Regions from separate parts of the Ruminococcus sp. 1001713B170207_170306_F1 genome, predicted to be linked through region 2. Evidence: riboswitches for the same ligand, from Rfam matches in the RefSeq annotation. Region 2 holds a riboswitch; the other holds the start of a gene.
The links. A riboswitch is a leader RNA that binds a small molecule or an ion and turns the genes downstream of it on or off. The one in region 2 is predicted to bind cyclic di-GMP.
Positions count from the first base shown of each region.

Region 1: another riboswitch for cyclic di-GMP. It lies ahead of I4V84_RS16145 (transporter substrate-binding domain-containing protein); the one in region 2 lies ahead of I4V84_RS00300 (transporter substrate-binding domain-containing protein).

Region 1 is NZ_JADPEX010000030.1:15,920-21,165, reverse strand. Features, by position in the region: gene I4V84_RS16145 (transporter substrate-binding domain-containing protein) at 1-2,544, opposite strand, end outside; cyclic di-GMP riboswitch class I at 2,708-2,783, opposite strand; gene I4V84_RS16140 (helix-turn-helix transcriptional regulator) at 2,917-3,366, opposite strand; gene I4V84_RS16135 (alpha/beta hydrolase) at 3,369-4,367, opposite strand; gene I4V84_RS16130 (MerR family transcriptional regulator) at 4,486-4,923, shown strand; gene I4V84_RS16125 (TIGR00730 family Rossman fold protein) at 5,004-5,246, opposite strand, start outside.
Region 2 is NZ_JADPEX010000001.1:57,089-62,334, reverse strand. Features, by position in the region: gene I4V84_RS00305 (response regulator) at 1-1,719, shown strand, start outside; cyclic di-GMP riboswitch class I at 1,871-1,946, shown strand; gene I4V84_RS00300 (transporter substrate-binding domain-containing protein) at 2,147-5,014, shown strand; gene I4V84_RS00295 (hypothetical protein) at 5,173-5,246, opposite strand, start outside.

The DNA of each region.
Region 1 (5,246 bases), on a different contig from region 2:
TTCCGTCAGCATAAATTCTGCTATTTCCACATTCAGCTCATTATCTTCAACCAGCAATACCCGGATATCTGATATATCTGCATCAAAATCTTCTTTTTCTTCTGGCCGTGCATTCGTATCAATTTTAAATGGAAGTATTACAGTAAAACAGCTTCCTTCACCAAGCTTGCTTTCAACTGTTATGGTTCCGCCCATCTTTTCTACAAGTTGTTTCACAATAGGCATTCCCAGACCTGTCCCATTATAATCAGAACGTGGGGAATTATCTGCCTGTACAAATGGAGTAAACAATTCATTTTTTATAAATTCTTCTGACATTCCAATTCCATTATCTTTTATTTTAAATTCACATGTCATGTGATCTTCTAATCTTTCAATCGTTCTCATACTCATGTAAATAAAACCATTCACCTTATTGTACTTCATACTGTTTGTAAACAGATTCATCAATATTTTTTTCAGATGAACTGCATTGCTCCAAACATATATACCACTGTAATCATCATGTTCTCCTATAACATGAAGTCCTTTTTCTTCTGCCTGAAAAGATAGTGACTCCGTGATTTCCTGACATACCTGATCCAGATTGATGGATTCATCACCAAAAACCATTGTATCTGATTCTAACTTTGCCATATCTAAAACATCATTTATCAATGATAGTAGCAGTTTCGATGACTCATGTATTTTATTCATGCAATCCTTTGCCCGCTCAGCATCATTTCCGCTTTTCTCAAGAATCGTAAGCATGCCAATAATACCATTGATCGGTGTTCTGATATCATGAGACATGTTATTTAAAAAGGAAGTCTTAGCCTTATTGGCACTCTGTGCTTCTACAAGTGCATTTTGTAATTCCTGCTGTTTTTCTTCAAGCTCCTGATTCAGCTTCAATGCCTGCTCAGCAGACTTCTTGGATTTTTCTTCCGCACGTTTTGATTTTTTCAAAGAATTAAGAATTATACACAGAACAACGAAAAAAGAAATTCCAGCGATAAGTGAAACTGTCAGTAAATTGTCCTGAATAAAATCCTTCGCTGTAACTTTTCGTAAGGAAGCATTATACGAAACTACTGCACCTGAAAATTGAGTTGTAGGTATAGATGTCAGTGTTTTATTCAGAATGGACAAAAGAACCGGTTCTCCCTGCAGAATAGCAAATGGAACATCAGCTTCTTTTGTCAGGAAAACACTATGAAGCTTATTATTTTTCAAATAGTCTGAAACAGTACCTGAATTGCTTACAATACAATCCGTCTCCCCCTTCTGCATTGCTTTTACTGCTGCATCTGATGTTTCATATTCCACAACCTTCCATTGCGGATAATTGTATGAAAGATATGCTTTCAATGCAAAATCATCTTTTTCAACGGCAACTATATTCTCTTTATTTTCATCAAAAGAATCCTTTGCCGTAATTGCTGCCATATTGAGAGTCAACAGCGTATCCGACAAAGCAAATCCATTTGTTTCTGCAAAGTATGGATTCTGGTTTGCATGAAAAATCAGGTCTATTTTTCCATCCTGCAATGCCTGAAGCAGTTCACTTCTTGTCTCATATCCATTTAATTCAAATTCCAGAGTCTGACCTTGCAGACAATTTTCTGCAAGATCCACATAATCTGTAATAACACCTGTCAGTTTACCTGTTGATGGATCTACACTGCTGATACCTCCATCCTGATTCAGATACCCTATCCGGATTGCACCATGCTGCCCGATCCACTCACTTTCTTCTTTTGAAAGAAACGAGCTGCTCTGTGCAGAAAGATAACGCCTGTAGAGATCATCTGTGTAAAATGGGTTGTCATCCTTGATTCTGCGCATAGCACTATCCAGTGCTTCTTTGATATCCGGACGTTCTGGATTTATAGCGAAATAGATTTCTGTCTCTCCAATACTTGTAAGCGGTGAAATATCCGATTCTTCCCAACGGGATTCTTCTACCGAAACGAAGCAGTCAATTTCATGTTTCGACAGTTTGTCCATAATTTCTGTGGTTGTAGAAACATTGATATGCTTCGTATGCAGACCATATTTTGATTCCCATTCATTAAGCACATCCTCCACTATATTATCTTTAGACACACCAATATTTTTTCCCTCAAAAGAATCCAAATTTCCTGCTGTAAGATCCATATTGGATGCATCCGTATAGATGTAATATTTCTCTTCCCCCATAGGCATATCGGAAAAAAGCATATTTTCAGCACGTTCGTCTGTATAGGAAATGTCACCAAGAATATCAATCTCTCCATTTTCCAACTGTGTAAAGCAGTTTTTCCAATCACTTGTTATGTATTTATATGTCCATCCTGCATAACCTGCAATATCTTGAAGATACTCATAACCATAGCCGCTTCTTTCTCCCTTTTCATTGACGGTATTATAAGTTTCTTCAAAAGATCCTACCCGGATAACATTGTCAGAGTTTTCTTTGGCAAATGTAGGAACGGATAAAACAATAAAACATATAATTGTGCAAAATATAATGTAACAAAATTTGAAATTCATTATATTCTGTACTAATTTGCACTTCTTCATCTTTCTCCCCTCCTCTAGGCTACAGTTGCTTGCTTCCAGATTTTAATTTTACATTCATTAATTGTCAATAACCTCCCCGCTATTTTTCCAAACAGCTTCTGTATTACTTATTCAAGTGCTCTACCATAAAAAAGCACTGCCAAACAGACAGTGCAACCTCATTTCATGCAACTGGCTGCCATTTTACAGGCCCTGTAGCTTTGCGTCCCAGACTTTCATCTGGTTTGCCGATTTCCTTATTATAGCTTTAATACTTATGCAAAAAAACTGATTTCATTATACTTTAATGCTCTAGTATACACAAGAAAACATTACCGTTTTAACGACAAAAATAAAAAAAGAACAGCCGATACATATACTCGAACTATTCTTCTACTTCCGAAGACCACGTAGCATTGACATCACTGTTTCCTGCTCATTTGTACTCAGATTATTCCATATCCTTAAAACTTCTTTCTGTTTTTCTGTCAGATTCTCTGAATTACCTTCCTGAAAAAAATGTGATAATGTCACACCCAAAGCTGTACATATTTTTTCAAGTGTGATCAGCGACGGCAGGTTTTCCTGCGCCATGATTCTTCCCAGTGATGACTGGGAAATTCCAAATACACATAAGCATGATACAATAGAGGCATGCTGAAGGAGGATCTCATATGGCAAAGCAAGCTGTACAATTTCTTCTTTTGTATGATATTTGTTATTCAACTCCATCGTTATTTTTAATGCCCTTTGAGACAGCTCATGCATGATCAGATGGTCTTCACTTCCACCGTCTACAGTATATCCGGGCTTCATATTACTCAAATATTCTTCAAATGTCATGATTAACCAACCCCGTTTTCTTTAAAAAATTTCTGGATTTTATCAAATGGGATTACATCCAGATTATCGTAAAGATCTGTATGAACAGCCCCTGGAATTGTCAGCAGCTCTTTATTGGATGTGTACTTGCTGTCCTTGATCATATTTTCATAAGCATCTTTTCCAAAATAATAACTGTGCGCTTTTTCTCCATGAACGATAAGGACTGCACTTCTGATTTCATTACAGTACTTTAATATTGGCTGATTCATAAATGACATACATCCAATACTGTTCCAGCCCCCATTGGAATTCAGGCTCCTTTTATGATAACATCTGCCTTTATAATACTCACTATAATCTTTTACGAAGAGAGGGGCATCTTCGGGAACCGGAAGTGGAACACAACCACCGCTTCTGGAATACTCGCCTTTACGGTATTCTTGTGTTCTGAGGGCATTCAGTGACTGTTTCTTTGCATAACGTGCTTCTTCACTGTCCTCAGAATCAAAGTACCCATTTGCATTTACCCTTGTCATATCATACATGGTAGATGCTACAGTTGCTTTTATTCTTATATCCAATGCAGTTGCGTTAAGAGCCATTCCACCCCATCCGCAGATTCCAATGATTCCTATTTTATCCGTATCCACATCTTCCCGAACAGAAAGAAAATCAACAGCAGCCATGAAATCTTCTGTATTAATATCCGGAGAAGCCATGAATCTTGGATTGCCTCCACTTTCCCCCGTAAAAGAAGGATCAAATGCAATCGTTAAATATCCTTTTTCAGCCATCGTCTGCGCATATAATCCGGAACACTGTTCTTTGATTGCACCAAATGGTCCGCTTACGGCAATCGCAGGATATTTCCCTGACACATTTTTCGGCTTATACAGATCTGCAGCAAGTGTGATTCCATAACGATTTACAAATGTCACTTTCTTATGATCTACTTTTTCACTCTGTGGAAAAGTTTTATCCCATTCAGATACCAACTTTAATTCTTCTGTTTTTAACATATTCAACATCCTCCATATGCAAAATTTCTTGTAATTATACTAACAATAGTATATGATATAAATATCATACAACCTAAAGTTAACTTTAGGTCAAGCATATTTTGAAAGAAGGTTTTTTATGTATACAATCGGTCAGGTCTCTGCAATGTTTGGTCTCCCTGTTTCTACCTTAAGATATTATGACAAGGAAGGTTTTTTCCCTAATCTGGAGCGTAAAGGAAACATCCGTTATTTCAGCGATAATGAGTTGGAAGCGCTTCGTATCATTGAATGTCTGAAGAAATCTGGGCTTGAGATCAAAGATATAAAGCAATTTTTTATCTGGGTATCTGAAGGCAGCGCCAGCTATGAAAAAAGGAAAGAATTATTTGAAGCCAGAAAATCAGCTGTTGAAACTGAAATCCAGGAACTTCAAAAAACTCTCTCCCTCTTAAAATTTAAGTGCTGGTATTATGAAACAGCAATGAAAGATGGTAATGAAGATACGATAAATGCCATGTTACCTGATAAACTTCCAAAAAATATACAGAAACTATATGACAAAGGACATGAATGATTTTTGTTTCTTCTTCAAGCTGGAATTGATCGTGCTCTGTCTTTCGCTAATGCAACTCCATTTTACTGTGCAAACATAAGTTATGCCCGTCTCAAGATTCGCTTTATATCATCCAGATTTTCAACAAAAAAGATTCCCTCCTGTCGCTCGTTAGAAGATAATCCTTTTTCAATCATATGATTTAGAAGTGCTTTCAAATCATCGTAGTAACCGTTCAGGTTGTAGAGAATGCAGGGTGCCTCCAGATGTTTCAAAGACACCTTCGACATTACCTCTGCAATTTCCTCCAATGTTCCCGTGCCGCCCGGGAAGGCAATAAAGGC
Region 2 (5,246 bases):
TTTGAATATGTTCATCAGAAAACAGGGGAAAAACGCTGGTTCCATAATATTGCAATGGGTAGTGAGGTAAATGGAAAAAAGAAATACATCCTGGTTCTGTCGGACCGTACCTCGGACTGGAAAATGAACCAGGCACTTTCTGAGGCAGTCCGTGCGGCGGAGACAGCAAACAGGGCCAAGAGTACCTTCCTTTCCAACATGTCTCACGATATCCGGACACCAATGAATGCGATCATCGGCTTTACCACACTGGCTGTAAGCAATATTGATGATAAAAACAAGGTTCGGGATTATCTGGGAAAGATCCTTTCCTCCAGTAACCATCTGCTTTCCCTGATCAATGATATCCTGGATATGAGCCGGATTGAGAGCGGAAAGATCCATCTGGAAGAAACGGAGGTCAGTCTGTCGGATGTGCTTCATGATCTGAAGACGATCATCAGCGGGCAGATCCATGCGAAACAGCTGGAGCTTTATATGGATGCCATGGATGTGACAAATGAGGATGTCTATTGTGATAAGACACGACTGAATCAGGTGCTGCTGAATCTTTTGTCCAATGCGATCAAGTTTACTCCTGCTGGCGGAACCGTTTCTGTCCGGCTGAAACAGTATCCGGGTCTCCAAAGAGGCAGTGAACTGTACGAGATCCGGGTGAAGGATAACGGAATCGGTATGAGTCAGGAATTTGTACAGAAGATCTTTTCTCCTTTTGAGAGGGAGCGGACTTCCACTGTAAGCAGGACTCAGGGTACAGGACTTGGTATGGCCATCACCAAGAATATTGTGGATATGATGGGCGGCACCATTGAGGTCCGGACAGAGCAGGGGAAAGGTACCGAATTTATCGTCCGACTGCCATTCCGGACTCAGCCTGAGCACCAACGTATAGAGAAGATCATAGAGCTGGAAGGTCTTAAGGCTCTGGTTGTAGATGACGATTTTAATACCTGTGACAGCGTGACAAAAATACTTGTGAGGGTTGGAATGCGTTCGGAATGGACACTTTCCGGTAAGGAGGCTGTTCTGCGTGCACGACAGTCTATGGAGCTTGGGGATGCCTTCCATGCTTATATCATCGACTGGCGACTGCCGGATATGAATGGTATTGAGGTCACCAGACAGATCCGCAGTCTTGGTGACGATACACCGATCATTATTCTGACTGCTTATGACTGGTCAGACATCGAAGTGGAAGCCAGGGCTGCAGGAGTAACTGCATTCTGTGCGAAACCTCTGTTTATGTCCGATATCAGAGATACCCTGATGACTGCCATTGGCCAGAATCAGGCTGAGCAGGAGAAGCCTGTTCTTCCGGCGGCATGCTCAGATTTCAGAGGCAGATGTATACTGCTTGTGGAAGACAATGAGCTGAACAGTGAAATTGCGGTGGAGATCCTTAATGAATATGGCTTCCTGGTGGATACTGCAGAAAATGGGGCAGAGGCAGTAGAGAAGGTCAAGAGGTCGAAACCGGGCGGTTATGATTTGGTGCTGATGGATGTGCAGATGCCGGTAATGAACGGATATGAGGCCACGAAGCAGATCCGTGCCCTTAGGGATCCGGCACTGGCAGGAATCACCATCCTTGCCATGACGGCCAATGCTTTTGACGAGGACAGAAAGAAAGCGTTGGAATGCGGTATGAATGGATTCTTATCCAAGCCAATCGTTATAGAGGAATTGATCAGTACATTACAAAATAATCTGACAGATTAGTAATAAAAACCTGCTAAGAAGTTCGGTTAACAACTTTTTAGCAGGTTTTCAAATTATTTTTAAGCGTTAAAGCGGTGAGGTTTTTCTTGTGTAAAGTGGAGCAAGGGAGTATAATAAAATCAGTTTTTTTGTATAATTTTAAATGCTCTAATATGGAAATCGGCAAAACAGATGAAAGTCTGCGACGCAAAGCTACAGGGCCTGTAAAATGGCAGCCAGTTGCATGAAATGAGATGCGCTGCCTGTTTGGCAGCGTTTTTATCACCCGGGGCATTGCAGAGATGATGGAAATTACACAGCAGCAGTACACAGCAACAGGGATGAATGCACATATTGCAAAACCGATTGATATAAAAACAATACTTGCTGTTTTTGACCTGGTGTTTGGAACATCATAAAACACAAACGGATGAAGGAAATAAAAAATATGGATAAAAGTAGAAAAAAATCAGCCGTACTATTTGCATGTATATTTGTGGTCCTGGGAATGTGGATGATGTTATCGGTACACTGCCAGGCTGCTGAAACGAATAATGATGAAAAACAGCCACAGACCATCCGTGTCGGCTCATTTGAGGATACCTTTAATTATGTCGATAAAAACGGTGTCAGACGAGGTTATGGCTACGAGCTCATGCAGGCTCTGGCAGGTTATACCGGATGGAAATTTGAGTATGTGAAATGTGACTGGTCCAACTGTTTTGATAAGCTTGAAAATGGTGAGATTGATATCATGGGCGATATTTCTTACACCGATGAACGTGCACAGAAGATGCTTTTCCCGGATGAACCCATGGGTGAGGAAAAATATATCCTTTATGCTGATTTATCGGATACGGATATTGGGACGTCTGATTTCAAGTCTATGGATGGGAAACGTGTAGGTGTGCTCATGGGGACTGAGCCTGAAATCATGCTGACAGAATGGGAAAATAAGAATGGCATACATACAAAACATGTAAATGTGAATAGTGATGATGATGTCGAAAAGAAATTAGCGAATCATGAAATCGATTGTTTTGTATCTCTGGAGGAATCCATCTGGTCTGAACAGGGAATATCATCCGTTACCACGATTGGTAAATCCGGCATATATTTTGTAATAAATAAAGAGCGCAGCGATATCAAGACAGAGTTGGACTGGGCTATGCGTCAGCTGGATCAGGATAGTCCTTTTTTCAAGGCGGATCTGTATAAAAAGTATTTTACGCTTGATTATTGTCAAAGTCTTACAGGCGGAGAAAAGTCCTGGTTGGAAGAACATGATGGGATCCGGATCGGATTTCTGAGTAATGATGCGGCAGTATTTTCCCTGGACGAAGAGACTGGAAAACTTACCGGTATGCTGGCAGAATATTTCTCTTATGCCAAAGACTGTCTGGGAAATCAGATACTGGAATTTAATATACAGGAATATGATGAATATGATGAAATGCTTCAGGCTTTACAAGAACGAGAGATTGACATGATTTTTTATGCTGGCAGGAATCCATATTTTGCAGAAAAAAACGGATATACACTTACAAACACAGCCTGGACCTACAGCCTGATGGCGGTAACAGATGAGGAAAAATTTGATGAGAATAAGGTGTATACTGTAGCTGTGCCCAGGGAAAAATATGCCTTAAAACAGCATATTGCATTCAGTTATCCCCAATGGAAGCTTATAGATTGTGATTCGCTTGACGATGCAGCAGATATGGTCATTCATGAAAAAGCAGACTGTTTCCTCATGGGCGCAAGTCAGGCACTAATATATGATAACAGTCAAAATTTCAAGAGTATTCCACTTACAAAAACAATGGAGGCATGCTTTGCAGTTAGAAGTGGAGAGGGAACCCTCTTATCAATATTGAATAAAACCTTAAAGGCTATGCCGTCTGACATGCTTACAAGTGCACTTGCTATTTATGACAGTACAGCAGATAAGGTAACATTTTTGGATTTTGTAAAAGACAATATGCTTGCTTTTTTTGCTACGGCAGGATTTTTTGTACTCACTATCATTAGTATTATCCTCGTACTTTTACGGAAGGCAAGGAAAGCAGAAGCTGTCGCAAAGCTTGCTGCAAATGATACACAAAAGCTTAATGACAAGTTGGAAATCGCTCTGAAAAAAGCAGAAGAAGCTAATCTGGCAAAGACTCGTTTCCTTAACAATATGTCACATGACATCCGTACTCCTATGAATGCAATTCTGGGCTATGCACAGCTTATGGAGAATGAACTGAAAGGAAAGGATTTGCCTGAAACTTCAGAACATTTAAAAAAACTTCAGCAGTCAGGAAACCTTCTTCTGTCAATCATAAATAATGTACTTGATATGGCTCGGATTGAGAGCGGAAGGATGGAAATTGATGAGAACTATGGACGGATTGAGGATATCCGGCAGACTCTGTTTGAAATATTTGAGGATGAAGCAAAGAAAAAGAATCTTGCTCTTCATTACACAATAAATGTAGAACATGAAAATATACTGACAGATACTACCAAGGTAAAAGAAATATTTGTCAACATCCTGAGTAATGCCATAAAATATACTCCAGCCGGTGGTTCTGTTATGGTAGATATAGATGAATTACCCTGCGAGGAGCCTGGGTACATGATTGTAAGGACCAGGGTGAGCGATACCGGAATTGGTATGAGCCAGGATTATCTGTCAAAAATTTTCGAAGCATTCACTCGTGAACGAAACACCACGAAGAGCAAAATCACAGGAAGCGGACTTGGAATGTCAATCGTAAAGAAATATGTTGATCTGCTCGGTGGAACAATCGATGTGGAGAGTGAGCTTGGAAAGGGCAGCACTTTTACTGTAACACTGAAACACAGGATAGCGGATGAAAGCTATTATGTAAAAAAACATGCTGAAAATCCAGAATCCTGCAGTGAAATACTTGAGGGAAGGAATATCCTTTTGGCAGAGGACAATGATCTGAATGCAGAGATTGCAGAAGCAATACTTGAGCGTGCAGGTCTTAAAACAGAACGTGTGGAGGATGGTATCCAGTGTGTAAACAGGATAATGCAAATGCCGGTTGGAACATATGATGTGATCCTCATGGATATCCAGATGCCTAAAATGGACGGTTATAAGGCAACACAGGAAATCAGAAATTTACCAGATAAGGACAAGGCGTGTATACCAATCATTGCAATGACAGCAAATGCATTTGAGGAAGATAAGCGGGAGGCTATTGCAGCCGGAATGAATGAACATATAGCAAAGCCAGTCCAGGCTGATAAGCTGCTGTCAATATTATCAGAAGTAATAAGGCAGCAGGAAAAATATTAATTGCATGTTATACTAATGGAGTGCCACTCTGGAAAATTGCATAGGACTTTTTTCTTTAAAGAGCGCTTTAACAATTTAATCTTTGAAAGTACCACGATATAAGAATGGGGAGGATTCCCTCCCCAAAAATATTTTTTCAGAACTTACATAAGTTCCTTTCAGATGCCATGATATGACCGGTATTCCAGGTACATTTCAATCATATTTTTTCTTACTGGAAGGTCTGTTTGTT